4 regions of the Streptosporangium sp. NPDC049248 genome follow, and region 1 is predicted to be linked to each of the others. Evidence: riboswitches for the same ligand, from Rfam matches in the RefSeq annotation. Region 1 holds a riboswitch; each other region holds the start of a gene.
The links. A riboswitch is a leader RNA that binds a small molecule or an ion and turns the genes downstream of it on or off. The one in region 1 is predicted to bind cobalamin.

Region 1 (4,265 bases):
GGCGGCCGGAACGGCCCGCCACACCGGCGGCGCCACCTCGGCGGGGACGGCGAACAACAGCCGGATCAGCGGCCTCGGCCCGCCGTACAGGCGGATCATCAGCCACAGGGCGCTCTCGCCCCGGTGCAGCCACCATCCGGTGCCCAACGCCACCGCGAGATGGATCATCGTCATGCCCAGGCCGGAATGGCCGTGCTCAGCGGAGGACATCGCCTGCGGCGCGGGCGCGGCGCGATTGAACAGCTCATGCAGCAGGATCTGCGCGCCGATGGTCGCGCCGAGCACGACCTCCACACCGCGCTCGCGCCCGTTGAGCGCGTACGCCACGCAGAAGGCGATCAGTGCGCCCAGAACGGCCAGGTGCGGCGGGATCAGGCCGCCCCCGGCCAGCGCGTGGCCGCCCGCGGAGACCGCGAGGCACATCGTCGCGAAGACGATGGCTCGTGGCACGCGCAGCGCCGACGCCGTAGGGGTCACAAAGGACATCCTGTCAGCCGGGTGGCTCGCCGAGAAGACCGGGACGGCGGATCATGCCTCAGGCCGTCGCGGCCGGGTGCATGAATCTCATACCCGGACATACGTGGGAACGGCTCCCGCCGTTCACCCGAAACGCGGGACGGTCATGCGAAGAGCGCCTCGTTTCCCATGGCGGCCGTGCGTGTGGAGCCGGATCGCGTGCCGTCCGGGACCGCACGCACGGCACGCGCGGCGGTCCCGGACGCCGTTGCAACGATCACTGAACGAACCGGTCGGGGGCTTGTCGTTAATGGTGGTTGTGCGAACATGGTCGGCGTAGGCGACGGCGGAACGAGGAAACCGGTGTGAATCCGGTGCGGTCCCGCCACTGTGATCGGCGAGTGAATCCCGAACAGGCCACTGCCCGCGTGCGGGTGGGAAGGCCGGGAGGAGCATCGACCCGAGAGCCAGGAGACTCACGCTGTCGCCTCCTCACGAAATGGGGCGGATCTCCCCAAGAGAGGATGGTGGCCGTCATGCGGTTCTCCCGCTATAGGGCCCTTCAGCCTGCCCGTCGTGCAGGACTCTCCTGGTGATCCGGCCTCTCGCCCGTCGCGGCAGCCGTCGAGGAACGGTGGCCGCGGCCAGTTTCCAGGAGACCACCTATGGGCATCCCCCGCCCGATCACCGGCGTGCTGCTCGCCGTCCTGCTCACCGCCACCGCCTGTGGCGCCCCCGCGTCGCAGGGCTCACCGAGCGCTTCGGCGGCACCGCCTTCGGCCGAGGGCCGTTGCGTCACGAGCTTCGACGCCGCCAAGGACTACTTCCCGGTCAAGCAGAAGGTGGAGCACGCGACGAACTTCACGCTGACCTACGCCAAGAACTATCAGGTCCTCACCGTCAAGCAGCCCGCCCCCGGCGCCAAACCGGAGACCTACGTGCTGGTGCGGTGCGGTACCCCGGCTCCCGCGCTCACCGGCGAGCTGGCCGCGGCGGTCACCGTCGAGACCCCGATCGAGCGGCTGTTCTCCGCTTCGACGACCCACCTGCCGTTCATCACCGACCTGGGCGTGCTGGAGCGGCTTACCGGTGTTTCGTCGGCCGGGTACATCACTTCCCCCCAGGTGCTGGCCCAGGTGAAGGCCGGGAAGATCACCGAGTACGCCAAGGGTCAGGAAGTCGACACCGAGAAGGTGATCGCCGCCAAGCCGGACGTGCTGATGAGCGGCGGCACCGAGGACAAGTCCTACGGCCCGTTGCGCCAGGCCGGGATCAAGGTGGTGGCCAACGCGGAATGGCTGGAGTCCACCGCGCTGGGCCGCGCCGAGTGGATCAAGGTGATGGCCGCGCTGACCGGTACCGAGGCCAAGGCCGGTGAGGTGTTCGGCAAGGTCGAGACCGACTACACCGCCTTGGCCGCCAAGGCCAAGGCGGCCGCGCCGGTCACCGTGCTGCCGGGCCAGATGTACGAGGGGCAGTGGTCGGTGCCCAACGGCGGCAGCTATGTCGCGGGGCTGATCAAGGACGCGGGCGGCACCTACCCGTGGGCGGACACGCCGGGCCCCGGCAGCACCACCTTGGACCTGGAGGCTGTGCTGTCCAAGGCCAGGGACGCCAAGGTGTGGCTGGCCACCGTGAACGAGTGGAAGAGCCTGGCCGATGTGGAGAAGGCCGACCCGCGCTATGCCAAGTTCGGCGCGTTCGAGTCCGGGAGCGTCTGGTCGGCGAACAGGACGCTCGGGCCTGGGGGCGGCAACGACTTCTACGAGCGCGGCGTCGGCCACCCGGACCTGATCCTGGCCGACCTGGTCGCGATTTTGCACCCAGACCTCGCGCCAGGGCACGCCTTCACCTTCTACCAGCAGCTGACCAGGTGACGGCTCTGGCCCTCGCAGGCGTTCCGGCGGCGGCCCAGCGCCGCCGGAGCGTCGTCCTGGCCGCTCTGGGGATCACGGTGCCGCTGACCTTCGTGCTGGCGGTCCTGCTCGGATCGACCCTGATCCCGCTGAACCAGGTGCTGGCGGCGCTGGTGCGTGACACCGGCGCGGATCCGGGGGTTCAGGAGATCATCTGGACGGTACGGCTGCCGCGCGCCATCACCGCGGCCCTGGCCGGAGCAGCCCTGTCAGTTTCGGGAGTGCAACTGCAGACCCTGTTTCGCAACCCGCTGGCCGAGCCGTACATCCTGGGGGTGAGCTCGGGCGCGAGCCTGGGCGTGGCCCTGGTGATCATCGGGTGGGGCGGCGCGGCCGGCGCGTTCACCGCGGGCATCGCGGGCCTGGGCCGCGCGGGCGTGGTGGTGGCCGCCTCGGCCGGTGCGGCCACGGTGCTGGTGCTGGTGCTGGTGCTGTCGCGGCGGGTCAGGTCGGTGATGACGTTGCTGATCATCGGCGTGATGGTGGGGTCGGCCGCCACCTCGCTCATCACGCTGCTGCTGGTCTACACCGACCCGCAGCGGGCCCAGCAGTTCATCATGTGGGGTCTGGGCAGCTTCGCCGGCACCACCTGGGGGGACCTCGGGGTGTTCGTGCCGGTCTGCGTGGCCGCGCTGGCGGGTGCGCTGGCCGGGGTCAAAGCGCTCAACGCGCTGCTACTGGGCGAGAACTACGCGCGCACGATGGGCGTGCAGGTCCGGGGGGTGCGCACGCTCACCCTGCTGACCTCCTCGGTGCTGGCCGGGGCGGTGACCGCCTACTGCGGGCCGATCGCCTTCCTTGGCCTGGCGGTGCCGCACGTGGCCCGGCTGCTGCTGGGCACCGCCGACCATCGGGTGCTCATGCCCGCGGCCGTCCTGCTGGGCGCCGCCGTGGCGCTGGCGTGCTGTGTGGCCACCCAGGCGCCGGGCAGCGGGGTCGTGCTGCCGCTGAACGCCGTGACCACCATCGTGGGCGCGCCAGTGGTGATCGCCGTACTGCTGCGCAGCCGCGCGGCCCGAACCGGACTGGCGGTGTGAGCATGAGCCTGGAACTGCGCGCACTGCACGCCGGATACCCCGCCCGGCGGGGACAGCAGGAGCGTCGCGTGCTCGGCGACCTGGACGCCGAGGCCCTGGCGGGCGAGCTGACCGTGCTGATCGGCCCGAACGGCACCGGCAAGTCCACGCTGCTTCGTACCATGGCCGGGCTCCAGCCCGCGCTGGGCGGCCAGGTAAACGTCGACGGCGTCGGCATCGAGACCCTGCCCGCCGCCCGCCTGGCCAGGAGCCTGGCCGTCGTGCTCACCGAACGCGATCTGCCGCCGCTGCTGAGCGCCCGCGAACTGGCCGGGCTGGGCCGTCACCCGCATACCGGATTCACCGGACGGCTGTCGCCCGGTGACCACGAGATCGTCACGTGGGCGTTGACCGCTGTGAACGCGGGCCATCTGGCCGACCGGGCGGTGAGCGAGCTGTCCGACGGCGAGCGCCAGCGGGTGCTCGTCGCCCGCGCCCTGGCCCAGGAACCGGCGGCGATCTTGTTGGATGAGCCGACCGCCTTCCTCGACGTCACCTCCCGGGTGGCGCTCATGGGCCTGCTGCGCCGTCTGGCCCGCGAGAAGAACCTGGTCATCGTGGTCTCCACCCATGATCTGGAACTGGCGCTGCGGGTCGCCGACCGGATGTGGCTGATCGACCCGGCGGGCCGCCTGCACACCGGGACCCCGGAGGAGCTGACGCTGCGGGAGGTGATCGGCGCCTCCTTCGACGGGGCTGAACTGACCTTCGACGCGGCTTCCGGCATGTTCGTGCCGCAGAGCGGGACCGGCGCCACCGTCCGTGTCCTCGCCGAGGGTCTGCACGCTCCGCTGCTGGAGCGGGCGCTGGCCCGAGA
Region 2 (4,265 bases), on a different contig from region 1:
GCACGCCCAGCACCGCCGCCGGGCGTCCGGCACCCTCCTCGACCAGTTCGAGCAGGCGGAACAGTGCGGTCGGCGCGTTGCCGATCGCGACCACCGCGCCGTCGAGCCGGTCGCGCCACAACTCCAGCGCCGCGGCGCTGCGGGTGGTGCCCAGCCGCAGCGCCAGCTCCGGCACCCGCGGGTCGCCGAGCGTGCAGATCACCTCGTTCGCCTTCGGCAGCCGCCGCCTGGTGACGCCGGAGGCGACCATCATGGCGTCGCACAGCACGGGCGCGCCGTCGCGCAGCGCCCCGCGCGCCGCCGTGACGACTCCCGGCGACCACGCGAGGTCGTTGACGAGGTCGACCATGCCGCAGGCGTGCACCATGCGGACCGCGACCTGTGCGACGCCCGGCGGCATGCCGCCGAGGTCCGTCTCCGCGCGGATGGTGGCGAAGGAGCGGCGGTAGATCTCCGCTCCGTCCCTGATGTAGTCGATCACTTTCCCTCTCTGGTCGCCGCCACCGCGGCGCTCGTCTGCTCGGCGTCGGCGAACGTACGGCTCACGCCGTCCGCCTCGACGCGGTATCCGTCTCCGGTCGCGACCACGTCCACGACCTGGCCGCGCGGGCGTCCGCATCGCCGCTCGCAGCCCGACCAGTGCACGGGAAGCGCACGGGTGCGGCTCCGCGGGGGGCGGACGCCGTCAGGACCGCCCGCACCGGACTCGGAGCCGGTGCCGCCGTTCGCGTGCACACCCGCGTGGACGTCGGCGTGGACGTCGGCGAGGGCCTTCGCGCATCCGGGCCGGCCGACGCAGGCGGTCAGGCCCAGCCACGGTGACGCCGGGTCGCCGACCAGGCCCGCGTCCGCGAGCGCCGCCCGCCGGCCGTCGACCTCCCGCGGCGGCAGGTCGGGGACGACGATCGTCCGCCACGGCGTCACCCGGACCTCTCCCCCGCCGTGCTCGGCCGCCCGGGCGAGCGCCTCCAGCTGGGCCGCCGTGAGCCGCCCGAGCGCGGCGAGAACGGTGAGGGCCGATCTTCCGTCACGCTGTGCGATGACCCCGACCGTGCCTCCCCCCGCCGTCCGCGCCCGTCGTACGGCGGGGGCGGACAGCCGGAGAGCCGGCTCCGTCCCGAGAACGCGGGCCGAGACCCGTCCTGGACCGTCGGTCAGCTCGGCGAGCCGCCACGCGCCCGACCCCTGCTCGGCGCGCTCGGCCAGGAACGCCTCGGCGACCGCGAGCATGCCGGTGACGGCGGAGGAGACGGGTGCGCGCAGCCCCCGGTCGGCACCGGCGAGCAGCAGCGCCACCTCGGAGACGTCGTCCACCGAGGCGTCCACCGGTTCGACCGGCAGCAGTGTGACGTCCGCGCCGAGGGCCGCCATGTCGCCCGAGCCGTCGTCGAGCGCGAAGAGGAACCGGCCGGGCAGGTCGGCGAGCACGGGCCGGGCGCGGAGTTCCCCGTCCAGCCGGGACACGAGCGGACGGACGTCGAGCAGGCTCGCGGGTGCCCGCCCGGCCAGGGGTGAGGCCACGATGTTGCGTACCAGCTCATGCGTGGCCGACGGCAGCAGCCCGGCGGCGGCCAGCCGCACGGCGAGGTCGGATGCCGGGGAAGGCCGCCGAGCGTCGTCCGGAACGCGCGCGTCGCCGGGTGCCGGACGCACGGCGGGAAGGGGCTCGCCGTCCTGCGGCGGGAGGCCGCGCACCTGGAGGTTCGCCCGGGAGGTCAGCTCGATCACGCCGGATCCGAGCTCCCGGGCGGCGGCGGCGACCACGCGGAGCTGACCCGCCGTGAGCGCCCCGCCGGGAATCCTGATCCGTGCCAGGCCGCCGTCGGCCGCGGCGTGCACCTGGAGCGCTCCGGGACACGCGTCGGCCCGGTTTCTTCCGGGAGGGTCGGTTATTGACACGCAGTGGATGGTAGCTCCCATTTCTTTACGGATGTCCGCCTGGCATAGTGTGACCTAGGCGACGGCGCAGGGAGGAAGCCGGTGTGAAACCGGCGCGGTCCCGCCACTGTAACCGGGGAGCGAACCCCACCGAAGGCCACGGTCCGGTAACGGACGGGAAGGCCGGGGTGAGCGTTGATCCGGGAGCCAGGAGACTCCTGCCGTCGCGATGACGACGACCCGGGGCGAGGACCCCGAGGGAGGACTTCCGCATGCGTTCCGTGCCGCCCACCCCACGATCGGCCGCACCGCCCGCGCCACCCGCCGTCCTGCTGCTGTCGACCTCCGACACCGACCTGCTCAGCGCGCGGACGAGCGGCGCGAACTACCGGCTCGGCAACCCGGCGCGGCTGTCCGCCGAGGACCTGCCCGCGCTGACCGAGGGCACGGACCTCGTGGTCGTGCGGCTGCTCGGCGGCCGGCGGGCATGGCAGGACGGGCTGGACGCGCTGCTCGCCGACCGGCGGCCCGTCGTGATCCTCGGTGGCGAACAGGCCCCCGACGCCGAGCTGATGGAGCTGTCCACGGTGCCCGGCGGGGTCTGCGCCGAGGCGCACGCCTACCTCGCGCACGGCGGTCCGGCGAACCTGGCCCAGTTGCACGCCTTCCTCTCCGACACGGCGCTGCTCACCGGGTACGGCTTCGCACCGCCCGCGCCCACCCCGGGCTGGGGCCCCCTCGAACGTGTCGCGCGACGCACCGAGGGCCCCGTCATCGGAGTGCTCTACTACCGCGCGCACCACGTCGCGGGCAACACCGCCTTCGTCGAGACGCTCTGCCTGGCCATCGAGGAGGCGGGCGGCCAGGCCCTGCCCGTCTACTGCGGTTCCCTGCGCAGCGCCGAGCCCGGCCTGTTCGACACGCTCCGGGCCGCGGACGCCCTGGTGGTCACCGTGCTCGCCGCCGGGGGCACCCGTCCGGCGACCGCCTCGGCGGGCGGGGACGACTCCGCGTGGGACGTCGGCGCGCTCGCCGAGCTGGACGTGCCGATCCTGCAGGGCCTCTGCCTGACCACGGGAAGGGACGCCTGGCGGGAGAACGACGACGGCCTGTCCCCGCTCGACGCGGCCTCCCAGGTGGCGATCCCCGAGTTCGACGGGCGGATCATCACCGTGCCGTTCTCCTTCAAGGAGGTCGACGACGAGGGTCTGACCGTGTACGTGGCCGATCCCGAGCGGGCCTCGCGGGTGGCCGGCATCGCGGTACGGCACGGTCTGCTCCGGCACGTCAGGGCACCGGAACGGCGGATCGCGGTGATGCTGTCGGCGTACCCGACCAAGCACTCCAGGATCGGCAACGCGGTCGGCCTGGACACACCGGCCAGCGTGGTCAGGCTGCTCACGGCCATGACGGAGGCCGGGTACGACCTCGGAGACGGTTTCCCCGGCGTGGCGGAACTGGACGGCGACGCGCTTATCCACGCGCTGATCGCGGCGGGCGGCCAGGACCGGAACTGGCTCACCGAGGAGCAACTGGCCGCGAACCCGGTGCGGATCCCGGCCGCGCGCTACCGGGCGTGGTTCGAGACGCTGCCCGAGGACCTGCGGCACGGCGTCGAGGCGCACTGGGGGCCGCCGCCGGGCGAGTCGTTCGTCGACCGGAGCCGCGATCCGGACGGCGAGATCGTGCTGGCCGCGCTGCGCGCGGGCAACCTCGTGGTGATGGTCCAGCCGCCGCGCGGCTTCGGGGAGAACCCGGTCGCCATCTACCACGACCCCGACCTGCCGCCGAGCCACCACTACCTGGCCGCCTACCGGTGGCTGGCCGACGACTTCGGCGCGCACGCGATCGTGCACGTCGGCAAGCACGGCAACCTGGAGTGGCTGCCCGGCAAGTCGGCGGGGATGTCGGCCTCCTGCGGCCCCGACGCGGCGCTCGGTGACCTGCCGCTGGTCTACCCGTTCCTGGTCAACGACCCCGGTGAGGGCACGCAGGCCAAGCGGCGGGCGCACGCCGTACTGGTCGACCATCTGGTGCCGCCGATGGCCCGTGCGGAGACCTACGGCGACATCGCCCGGCTGGAGCAGCTGCTGGACGAGCACGCCTCGATCGCGGCCATGGACCCGGCCAAGCTGCCCGCCGTCCGGGCGCAGATCTGGACGCTGATCCAGGCCGCCAGGCTCGACCACGACCTGGGCGTCGACGACCGGCCGCAGGACAGCGGGTTCGACGACTTCCTGCTGCACGTCGACGGATGGCTCTGCGAGGTCAAGGACGTCCAGATCCGTGACGGCCTGCACGTGCTCGGCGACGCCCCCGAGGGGAAGGCCCGCGTCGACCTCGTGCTGGCCATGCTCCGCGCCCGCCAGATCTGGGCCGGTCAGGAG
Region 3 (4,265 bases), on a different contig from region 1:
CATCGAGAGGACCGTGTGATGAAGGGACTCGGCAACGTCATCGCGATCGAACTCAAACTGGCCGTGCGCGATCCGATGGCCGCCTTCTTCGCACTGGCCTTCCCCGCGGTCATCCTGTGGGTGAAGATGCGCAACGGCGGCACACTGCCCGGCGGGCTGCCTGTCATCGACGCCGTCGTCCCGATGCTCAGCGTCTTCGTCGTCGGCCTGGCCTCCCTGGTCGTCCTGCCGGCCACCCTGGCCCAGTACCGCGAACGCCACGTGCTCAAGCGGCTGCGCGCCACCCCGGCCTCTTCCACCATGATCTTCGGCGCCCAGTGGGCCGCGCACATGCTGCTGGCCGTACTCGGCACCGCTCTGCTCACCGTCATCGGCCTGGCCGCCTACGGCCTGAGCGGGCCGGCCAACCTTGCCGACGTCGTCCTCGCCTGGGTCCTCGGCGCCCTCAGCCTCGGTTCCATCGGGCTGCTCATCGGCGCCCTGGTGCCCAGCGGCCGCGCCGCCACGGTGATCGGCCTGGCCGTCTTCTTCCCCATGGTCTTCGTCTCCGGCGCCATGAGCGCCCGCGAGACACTGCCGGAGTCGATGCGCTCCATCGGCGACCTGACCCCCATGGCACCCGCCGTCCAAGCCATCCGCGCCGGCTGGGAAGGCCACCCCGTCTCTCCGCTCACCCTCGCCGTCATGGCCGCGATCTTCATCGTCGCCGGCGGGGCCGCGCTGAAGGCGTTCCGCTGGTGACAGGCACCGAACCCGACGTCTCGCGATGGGACCGCGCCTGGCCGGTCCTGCCGTACCTCTTCATCCTGCTACCGACGGTCTTCGCCCTGCTGCGGGACTGGAGGCTGGACGTGCTGGTCCTGGCGGTGTTCGTCGGAGCCTGGCACTGGTTCATGGTCTCCTCGCGATTCAGCCGGATCGAGCGGCCGGCGGTGGCGATCGTCTACTTCATCGTGATGCTCGCCTTCATCGCGGTGCTGGTCAGGATCGACTCGCTGTTCACGGTGGCCGGTCTGGGCGCGTTCGTCCAGTCCTTCGCCCTGCTGCGCGGGTGGATGGCCTACCTGGGGGTGGCCGCCACAGCCGCCGTGCTGGTCGGCGTCCGCCCCGATCCCCGGCCGCCGAGCGAGATGGTCTTCTCCTTCCTGCTCGCCGTCCTGATCACCTCGACCGTCGGCCTGTTCATCCAGACCATCTCGGAGCAGAGCCGGCAGCGCCAGGAAATGATCGCGCAGCTGAAGGCCGCCGGCACCGAACTGGTCGAGCTGGCGGAGGAGAAGGCGAGACTGCAGGCGCAACTGCTGACCAGCGCCCGCGAGGCGGGCGTGCTCGGCGAGCGCCAGCGGATGGCCAGGGAGATCCACGACACGATCGCCCAAGGGCTGACCGCCATCCTCACCCAGCTCGAAGTCGCCGAGAACGTCATTGAGAACGTGCCTGCCGCCCGCTCCAGACTGAACACCGTACGCACGCTGGCCAGGGACAGTCTCAACGAGGCCCGCCGGTCGGTTCTGGCGATGCGCCCTGCTCCGCTGGAGGAGGCCCAGCTCTCGGCCGCCCTCGAGGACGTCGCGGCCACCTGGTCACAGACGACCGGCATGCCGGTTCCGGTGTCGGTCACCGGCGAGGCCAGACCGCTGCACGCCGAAGTGGAGACGACCCTGCTGCGAGTGGCTCAGGAGGCGCTGGCCAACGTCGGCAAGCACGCCTCTGCCAGCAGGGTCGCCGTTACCCTGTCCTACATGGAGGATGTGGTGGTGCTCGACGTGCGCGACGACGGATCCGGGTTCGACCCCCAGACGGTGAACCTGTCGGTCGCGGGCGGATTCGGGCTCATCGCGATGCGTCAGCGGGTCACCCGGCTGGCCGGTGACTTCGAGATCGAGACCGCTCCCGGCCAGGGAACGGGCGTCTCCGCCACGGTGCCCGCCATCCCCGCCGACCCCGGAAACGTGTGAGGCATGCCGATTCGTATCATCGTCGTGGACGATCACCCGGTCGTCCGCGACGGGCTACGCGAGATCTTCTCCACCGATGAGGCCTTCGAGGTCGTCGGCGAGGCGGCCGACGGGCCGGAGGCTCTCGCCCTGGCGCGGCTGACCGACCCCGATCTCGTGCTCATGGACCTGCGGATGCCGAAGATGAGCGGCACCGAGCTGATCCGCCGGCTGCGCGAGCAGAAACCGGGCATCAACGTGCTGGTCCTGACCACGTTCGACAACGACGCGGACGTGCTGCCCGCCATCGAGCAGGGCGCCACCGGCTACCTGCTCAAGGACACCCCGCGTGTCGAGCTGCTCCGCGCCGCGCAGGCGGCCGCCCGCGGCGAGACGGTGCTGTCCCCCGCCGTGGCCGGGCTGCTCACGCGGAAGGTACGCGCCCCCGAGCGGCAGACGCTGAGCCGGCGGGAGCTCGAAGTGCTCGGGCTGATCGCCCGCGGCGCCACCAATCGCGAGGTCGCCGCGAAGCTGTTCATCACCGAGGCGACGGTCAAGACACACCTGCTGCACATCTTCGCCAAACTCGGGGTGAAGGACCGGGCCGCCGCGGTGGCGGCGGCCTACGAGACCGGGCTGCTCAAGCGGGCTTCAGAGACCTGATCAAGGGCGCCCGGTGCGCCGGTCCTGAGTACCGGTGTCACCATGTGAGCCGTGTCCTGCTGCAGGCGGCCCGCGCGGTGCGTTCCGCCGGAGAGATGGGGGACACCAGACTGGAGCGGCGTCCGCGGTGCCGTGACAGATCACCCCACATTGACGGCCCGCTCTAAAAAAGGTTACATTGCGGACGATTTCGCGGTGGTCCGAGGGAAGTCCGGTGAGAAGCCGGTGCGGTCGCGCCACTGTATCCGGAACGTGAGTTCCGGGAGCCAGGTTACTTGGCCGCCGCGTCCTCACATGTCGGGACGCGTCATCCCCAAGGAGGCTACTCATGCGTGAGCTGTCCGTTTCTCAGCCCGTTCCCCTTTCCCACCTGGCCCGCTGGCTCGTGGCGGTTCCGCTGCTCCTGCTGGTGGCCTACCTGGTCACCTTCGACCAGGGGGTGGTGTCGCAGGCGGGCGACTATCTGCACGAACTCATGCACGACGGGCGCCACCTGCTCGGCGTTCCCTGCCACTAGACGCGCGCCGTGATACGTACCCTGCTGCTCCGCGGCCTGCTCGTCGGGCTGGTCGCCGGGCTGATCGCCGCCGCGTTCGCCTACCTGCTGGGCGAGCCGAACATCGACCAGGCCATCGCGCTCGAAGAGGCCGCCTCCCACGCCCAGAGCGAGGCCGGGCACTCCCACGGGGAGGAGGCACTGGTCAGCCGGTCCGGCCAGCGGGCCGGGCTCTTCCTCGCCCTGGCCCTGTACGGCATGTCCGTGGGGGGTGTCTTCTCCCTCGTCTTCGCCGGGCTGCGCGGCCGGATCGGCCCCCGCTCCGACGCGGTGCTGGCCGCGACGATGGCCGCCACGGCGTTCGTCGCGCTCGTGCTGGTGCCGTTCGTCAAGTACCCGGCCAACCCGCCCGCCGTCGGTGACCCGGACACCATCGGCAGCCGGACCGTGCTCTACCTGGTCCTGGTCGCCATCGGCCTGCTGTCCGTGGCGGTGGGCGTGGCCTGCGCCCGCAAGGTGCCGGCCAGGCCCTGGCTCGCCGGCGTGGCCGGTTTCCTGGTCCCCGTGATCGTCACCCTGCTCGTGCTGCCGACGGTCAACGAGGTGCCCGACGGCTTCCCCGCCCAGCTGCTGTGGGACTTCCGCGTCTCCTCCCTCGGCACCCAACTCGTGCTCTGGTCGGCCATCGGCGTCCTGTACGGCATCGCCGTGCAGCGCGTCGTTCGCCGTGACGCGCTCGCGGCGGCCCCGAACTGAATATTCGGCGGGCCGGACACGTCAACAGGATCTCGCAGAAAGAAACCTCGTGATCGGTGCCTATCCGTTCAGCGCCGTCGTCGGCCTCGACGACCTCAAGCTCGCGCTGATCCTCAACGCGGTCTCGCCACGGGTGGGCGGTGTGCTGGTCCGGGGGGAGAAGGGGACCGCCAAGTCCACGATCGTCCGCGCGCTCGCCGCACAGCTCCCCGGGGTCAAGGTGATCGCCGGCTGCCGCTTCTCCTGCGACCCGGCCGAACCGGATCCGGCCTGCCCCGACGGCCCGCACGGTACGGGCGAGAGCGGTCAGGAGCGTCCGGCCGCGCTGGTGGAGTTGCCCGTCGGCGCGTCGGAGGACCGGCTGGTCGGCGCGCTCGACATCGAGCGCGCGCTCACCGAGGGGGTCCGGGCGT
Region 4 (4,265 bases), on a different contig from region 1:
GATAAAGCGGTAACCTATGGTATAGGGGGTTCTTGGGGGAAGGGGCGCTTATGCGCCGTAGGAGGTTTTTCGCGCTGGTCGCGGGTGCCGTGGTCGTCGCGGGCTGCGACCTGAACGGCGACTCCGCCGGCTCGGCCGTGGGCCGCCTGAGCATCCTCGAACCCACCGCCGACGGCCACGGCTGGGACGGGATCGCGGGCAGGCTCGCCTCCGTCCTGGTCCTGTCGGGGCTGGCACGCTCCGCCATGGCCGTCGAGCGGCCGGGGCCCCTGGGTTCCGTCCCGCGTGACGCGTTCGGCGCCGTGCGCGGTTCGTTCGCGCGCGAGGGCAGGCTGCTCGTCGCCGCGATGCCGATGGTGACGGCCGCGGAGATCGCCAACACCGCCGCGGTGGTGGACGCCGCCACCCCCCTCGCCCGCCTGGTCGGCGACTGGACGGTCCTGGTCGTCCCCTCGGACTCCCGGCTGCGCACCTTCGAGGACTTCGCCGCGGAGCTGCGCCGCACCCCGGCGGCGCTGACGGTCGGCGGCCGGCCGGAGGGCGGTTCCGACCACGTGCTCTACGGCATGATCGGCAAGTGCCTCGGGGTGGACACCCGGTTGCTGGAGTACGCGGGGTTCCACGGTGCCGAGGACGCGGCCGAGGCGCTCCAGGTCGGACGGGTCGCGGCCCTGCTGGGGTCGGCCCGCGCCCTGCGACCCGAGATCGCCGCGGGCCGCCTGCGTCCCCTGGTGGTCTCCTCGGGCAGCCGGCTCGACGGGATCGACGCGCCGACGCTCCTGGAGGTCGAGGTCCGGCTGGAGTACAGCGACTGGTGCGGCCTGCTGGGACCCAAGGGCATGGGCCAGGCGGACCGGGACGCCGCGATCGCCCTGTGTGACAGGATCGACGCCGCGCCGCGCTGGCGCGCCCTGTGCGCGGCCAATGGATGGAGCCGGGTCTACCTCAGCGGTGACGACTTCCGTCAGTGGCTCTTCACCGAGACGGCCCGCACCCGCGGGGTGCTCCACGAGCTCGGACTGCTGAAGTCTTCCGACACAACTTGTTGGGGTAGTTGCGTCAGACGCCCCTAGATGTAGGATCCTGCTCGTTGCTGGTTCGCCCCGGGAGGGGCGAGGCAAGAGGGAACCCGGTGAGATTCCGGGACTGCCCCGCAGCGGTGAACGGGAACGAAAGCCGTCATGTGAGCACTGGGTGAGCCATGCCCGGGAAGCGACGGCCGGTAGGCACGCGCAGGGCGCCCGTGAGTCCGAAGACCTGCCGGTGACGTGATTGTCCAGGGCCTCGTGGGAGGGCCCGCGGAACGAGGCGGTCCGGCGTGTCCGGGATCGCTCGCGGACGCGTGCCCCTCCGGCGGAGCCACAGGGGGAAGTTCGAGCGAGCGAGGGACACCACGTGACACAGGTATTGGCGGAGACGGCGGCGGAGAGCGCGGGGAACGCGCCGGTCGATCGCAGGCAGGCCATCGACGAGGCCGCCGCCCGAGTGATCACCGACCCCGAGAACTCCAAAGTCGCCGCCGCGCTGCTGGCCGAGCTGATCGCCGACGAGGCCGCCGAGCACGGCGTCCGCGACTTCTCCGAGTCGGTCGCCGCGACGCACGAGGCGGGGTTGATCGCCGACGGGCTCGCGGAGTTCGTGGCCGCCCACGCCGGGGTCCTGGACGCGCTCATCGAGCCGGACGCCGACGCCAGATTCGAGTACTTCGGGCTGCGTACCGTCTACGACCGCTACCTGCTGCGTCACCCGCGCACCCGCAAGGTGCTGGAGCGCCCGCAGCACTTCTTCCTCCGGGTGGCCTGCGGCCTGTCCGAGACCGTCGAGGAGGCCGCCGAGCTGTACGCGCTCATGGCCACCCTGTCCTACCTGCCCAGCTCGCCCACGCTGTTCAACTCCGGCTCGCGCAGACCCCAGCTCTCCTCGTGCTTCCTGCTCGACTCGCCCCGCGACGAGCTGGAGGCCATCTACGAGCGCTACGGGCAGGTCGCGCGGCTGTCGAAGTACGCCGGGGGCATCGGGATCGCCTGGAGCCGGATCCGCTCGCGGGGCTCGCTGATCCGCGGTACCAACGGCCATTCCAACGGCATCGTGCCCTGGCTGCGCACCCTGGACGCGAGCGTCGCCGCGGTCAACCAGGGCGGCCGCCGCAAGGGCGCGGCCTGCGTCTACCTGGAGCCCTGGCACGCCGACGTCGAGGAGTTCCTCGAACTGCGCGACAACACCGGCGAGGAGGCCCGCCGCACGCACAACCTGAACCTGGCCAACTGGATCCCCGACGAGTTCATGCGCCGGGTCGAGGCCGACGGCGTGTGGTCGCTGTTCGACCCCAAGGAGGTCCCGCACCTCACCGACCTGTACGGCGCCGCGTTCGACGACGCCTACCGGGCCGCCGAGGCCGAGGGCCGGTTCACCGCGCAGCTCCCCGCCCGCACCCTGTACGGCCGGATGATGCGCACGCTCGCGCAGACCGGCAACGGCTGGATGACCTTCAAGGACGCGGCCAACCGGACCTCCAACCAGACGGCCAGGCCCCAGAACGTCATCCATCTGTCGAACCTCTGCACCGAGATCCTTGAGGTCACCAGCGACGCCGAGACCGCGGTCTGCAACCTCGGCTCGATCAACCTGGCCGCCCACCTGTCTCCGGGCTCCGAAGAGGGGATCGACTGGGCGCGGCTGCGTGCGACGGTCCGCACCGCCGTGCGGTTTCTCGACCGCACCATCGACCTGGGCTTCTACCCGACCCCCGAGGCGAGGGCCGCCAACCAGAAGTGGCGTCCGATCGGGCTCGGCCTGATGGGCCTGGCCGACGTGCTGTTCGCGCTGCGGCTGCCCTTCGACTCGCCGCGCGCGCTGGAGCTGTCCACCCGGATCTCCGAGGAGATCGCGCTCGCCGCCTACCGGACCTCCTCGGACCTGGCCGTCGAGCGTGGCCGCCATCCCTCGTACGAGGAGACCAGGGCCGCCGCCGGGGTGCTCCACCCCGACCACTACGGGGCCGCGACGTCGGCCGCGTGGACGGAGCTTCGGGAGCGGATCGCCGGAACGGGGCTGCGTAACTCGCTGATGATCGCGATCGCGCCCACGGCCACGATCGCCTCCATCGCCGGTTGCTACGAGTGCATCGAGCCGCAGGTCTCCAACATCTTCAAGCGCGAGACCCTCTCGGGTGAGTTCCTCCAGGTCAACCGCTATCTCGTCGCCGACCTGCGGGCCCGGGGGCTGTGGACCTCGCGGATCCGTGACGCGATCAAGCGCGCCGACGGCTCCGTCCAGGACATTCCCGAGATCCCCGCCGACCTGAGGCTGCTCTACCGGACCGCCTGGGAGCTGCCGCAGAAGGCGCTGATCGACCTGGCCGCCGCGCGCACCCCGTACATCGACCAGTCGCAGTCGCTGAACCTGTTCATGGCCACGCCGACCATCGGCAAGCTCTCCTCGATGTACGCCTACGCCTGGAAGGCGGGCCTGAAGACCACCTACTACCTGCGCTCGCGCCCGGCCACCCGGATCGCGCAGGCCACCGTGGCGGCACCGGCGGCCGGGGAGGTCCCCGTCCTCGACCCCGAGGCCGTCGCCTGCTCCCTGGAGAACCCCGAGTACTGCGACGCCTGCCAGTAGACCTGCCGGCGGCCCGTCCAAGGGCACCCCGTCCCTCCCAGCCACCCCTCGGCCACCCCGAAAGGCGTTCTCCCGATGTTGCTCGACCCCGGCATGGATCTCACCCTGCGGCCGATGCGCTACCCCGAGTTCTACGAGCGCTACCGGGCCGCGATCCGCAACACCTGGACCGTCGAGGAGGTGGATCTCGCCTCCGACCTGGCGGACCTGGCGAGGATGACCTCCGATGAGCGTCACCTGATCAACCGCCTCGTGGCGTTCTTCGCCACCGGCGACTCGATCGTGGCCAACAACCTCGTCCTCAACCTCTACCAGCACCTCAACGCCCCCGAGGCGCGCCTCTATCTCAGCAGGCAGCTGTTCGAGGAGGCGGTGCACGTCCAGTTCTACCTGACCCTGCTGGACACCTACCTGCCCGACCCCGACGAGCGGGTCAAGGCGTTCGCCGCGGTCGAGCACATCCCCTCGATCCGTGACAAGGCGGAGTTCTGCTTCCGATGGATCGACTCGCTCGGAGGGCTGGCCCGGCTGGAGACCAGGGAGGACCGGCGGGCGTTCCTGCTCAACCTGATCTGCTTCGCGGCGTGCATCGAGGGCCTGTTCTTCTACGGGGCCTTCGCCTACGTCTACTGGTTCCGCTCCAG

Region 2: it holds a riboswitch for cobalamin, as region 1 does, so the genes downstream of both, cobN (cobaltochelatase subunit CobN) here and AB0K21_RS21115 (ABC transporter substrate-binding protein) in region 1, are expected to answer to the same signal.
Region 3: it holds a riboswitch for cobalamin, as region 1 does, so the genes downstream of both, AB0K21_RS13145 (CbtB domain-containing protein) here and AB0K21_RS21115 (ABC transporter substrate-binding protein) in region 1, are expected to answer to the same signal.
Region 4: it holds a riboswitch for cobalamin, as region 1 does, so the genes downstream of both, AB0K21_RS04835 (ribonucleoside-diphosphate reductase subunit alpha) here and AB0K21_RS21115 (ABC transporter substrate-binding protein) in region 1, are expected to answer to the same signal.

Annotation. Positions count from the first base shown of each region.
Region 1 covers NZ_JBFAQY010000011.1:19,801-24,065, forward strand. Annotated here, with positions in the region: gene AB0K21_RS21110 (hypothetical protein) at 1-477, opposite strand, end outside; cobalamin riboswitch at 774-955, shown strand; gene AB0K21_RS21115 (ABC transporter substrate-binding protein) at 1,122-2,333, shown strand; gene AB0K21_RS21120 (iron ABC transporter permease) at 2,330-3,409, shown strand; gene AB0K21_RS21125 (ATP-binding cassette domain-containing protein) at 3,412-4,265, shown strand, end outside.
Region 2 covers NZ_JBFAQY010000005.1:339,820-344,084, reverse strand. Annotated here, with positions in the region: gene AB0K21_RS13180 (precorrin-8X methylmutase) at 1-481, opposite strand, end outside; gene AB0K21_RS13175 (precorrin-3B synthase) at 478-1,899, opposite strand; cobalamin riboswitch at 1,915-2,119, shown strand; gene cobN (cobaltochelatase subunit CobN) at 2,151-4,265, shown strand, end outside.
Region 3 covers NZ_JBFAQY010000005.1:330,353-334,617, forward strand. Annotated here, with positions in the region: gene AB0K21_RS13125 (ABC transporter ATP-binding protein) at 1-19, shown strand, start outside; gene AB0K21_RS13130 (ABC transporter permease) at 19-741, shown strand; gene AB0K21_RS13135 (sensor histidine kinase) at 738-1,958, shown strand; gene AB0K21_RS13140 (response regulator transcription factor) at 1,962-2,600, shown strand; cobalamin riboswitch at 2,766-2,898, shown strand; gene AB0K21_RS13145 (CbtB domain-containing protein) at 2,929-3,117, shown strand; gene AB0K21_RS13150 (CbtA family protein) at 3,127-3,852, shown strand; gene AB0K21_RS13155 (putative cobaltochelatase) at 3,902-4,265, shown strand, end outside.
Region 4 covers NZ_JBFAQY010000002.1:194,108-198,372, reverse strand. Annotated here, with positions in the region: gene AB0K21_RS04840 (tripartite tricarboxylate transporter substrate-binding protein) at 51-1,073, shown strand; cobalamin riboswitch at 1,078-1,280, shown strand; gene AB0K21_RS04835 (ribonucleoside-diphosphate reductase subunit alpha) at 1,396-3,621, shown strand; gene AB0K21_RS04830 (ribonucleotide-diphosphate reductase subunit beta) at 3,697-4,265, shown strand, end outside.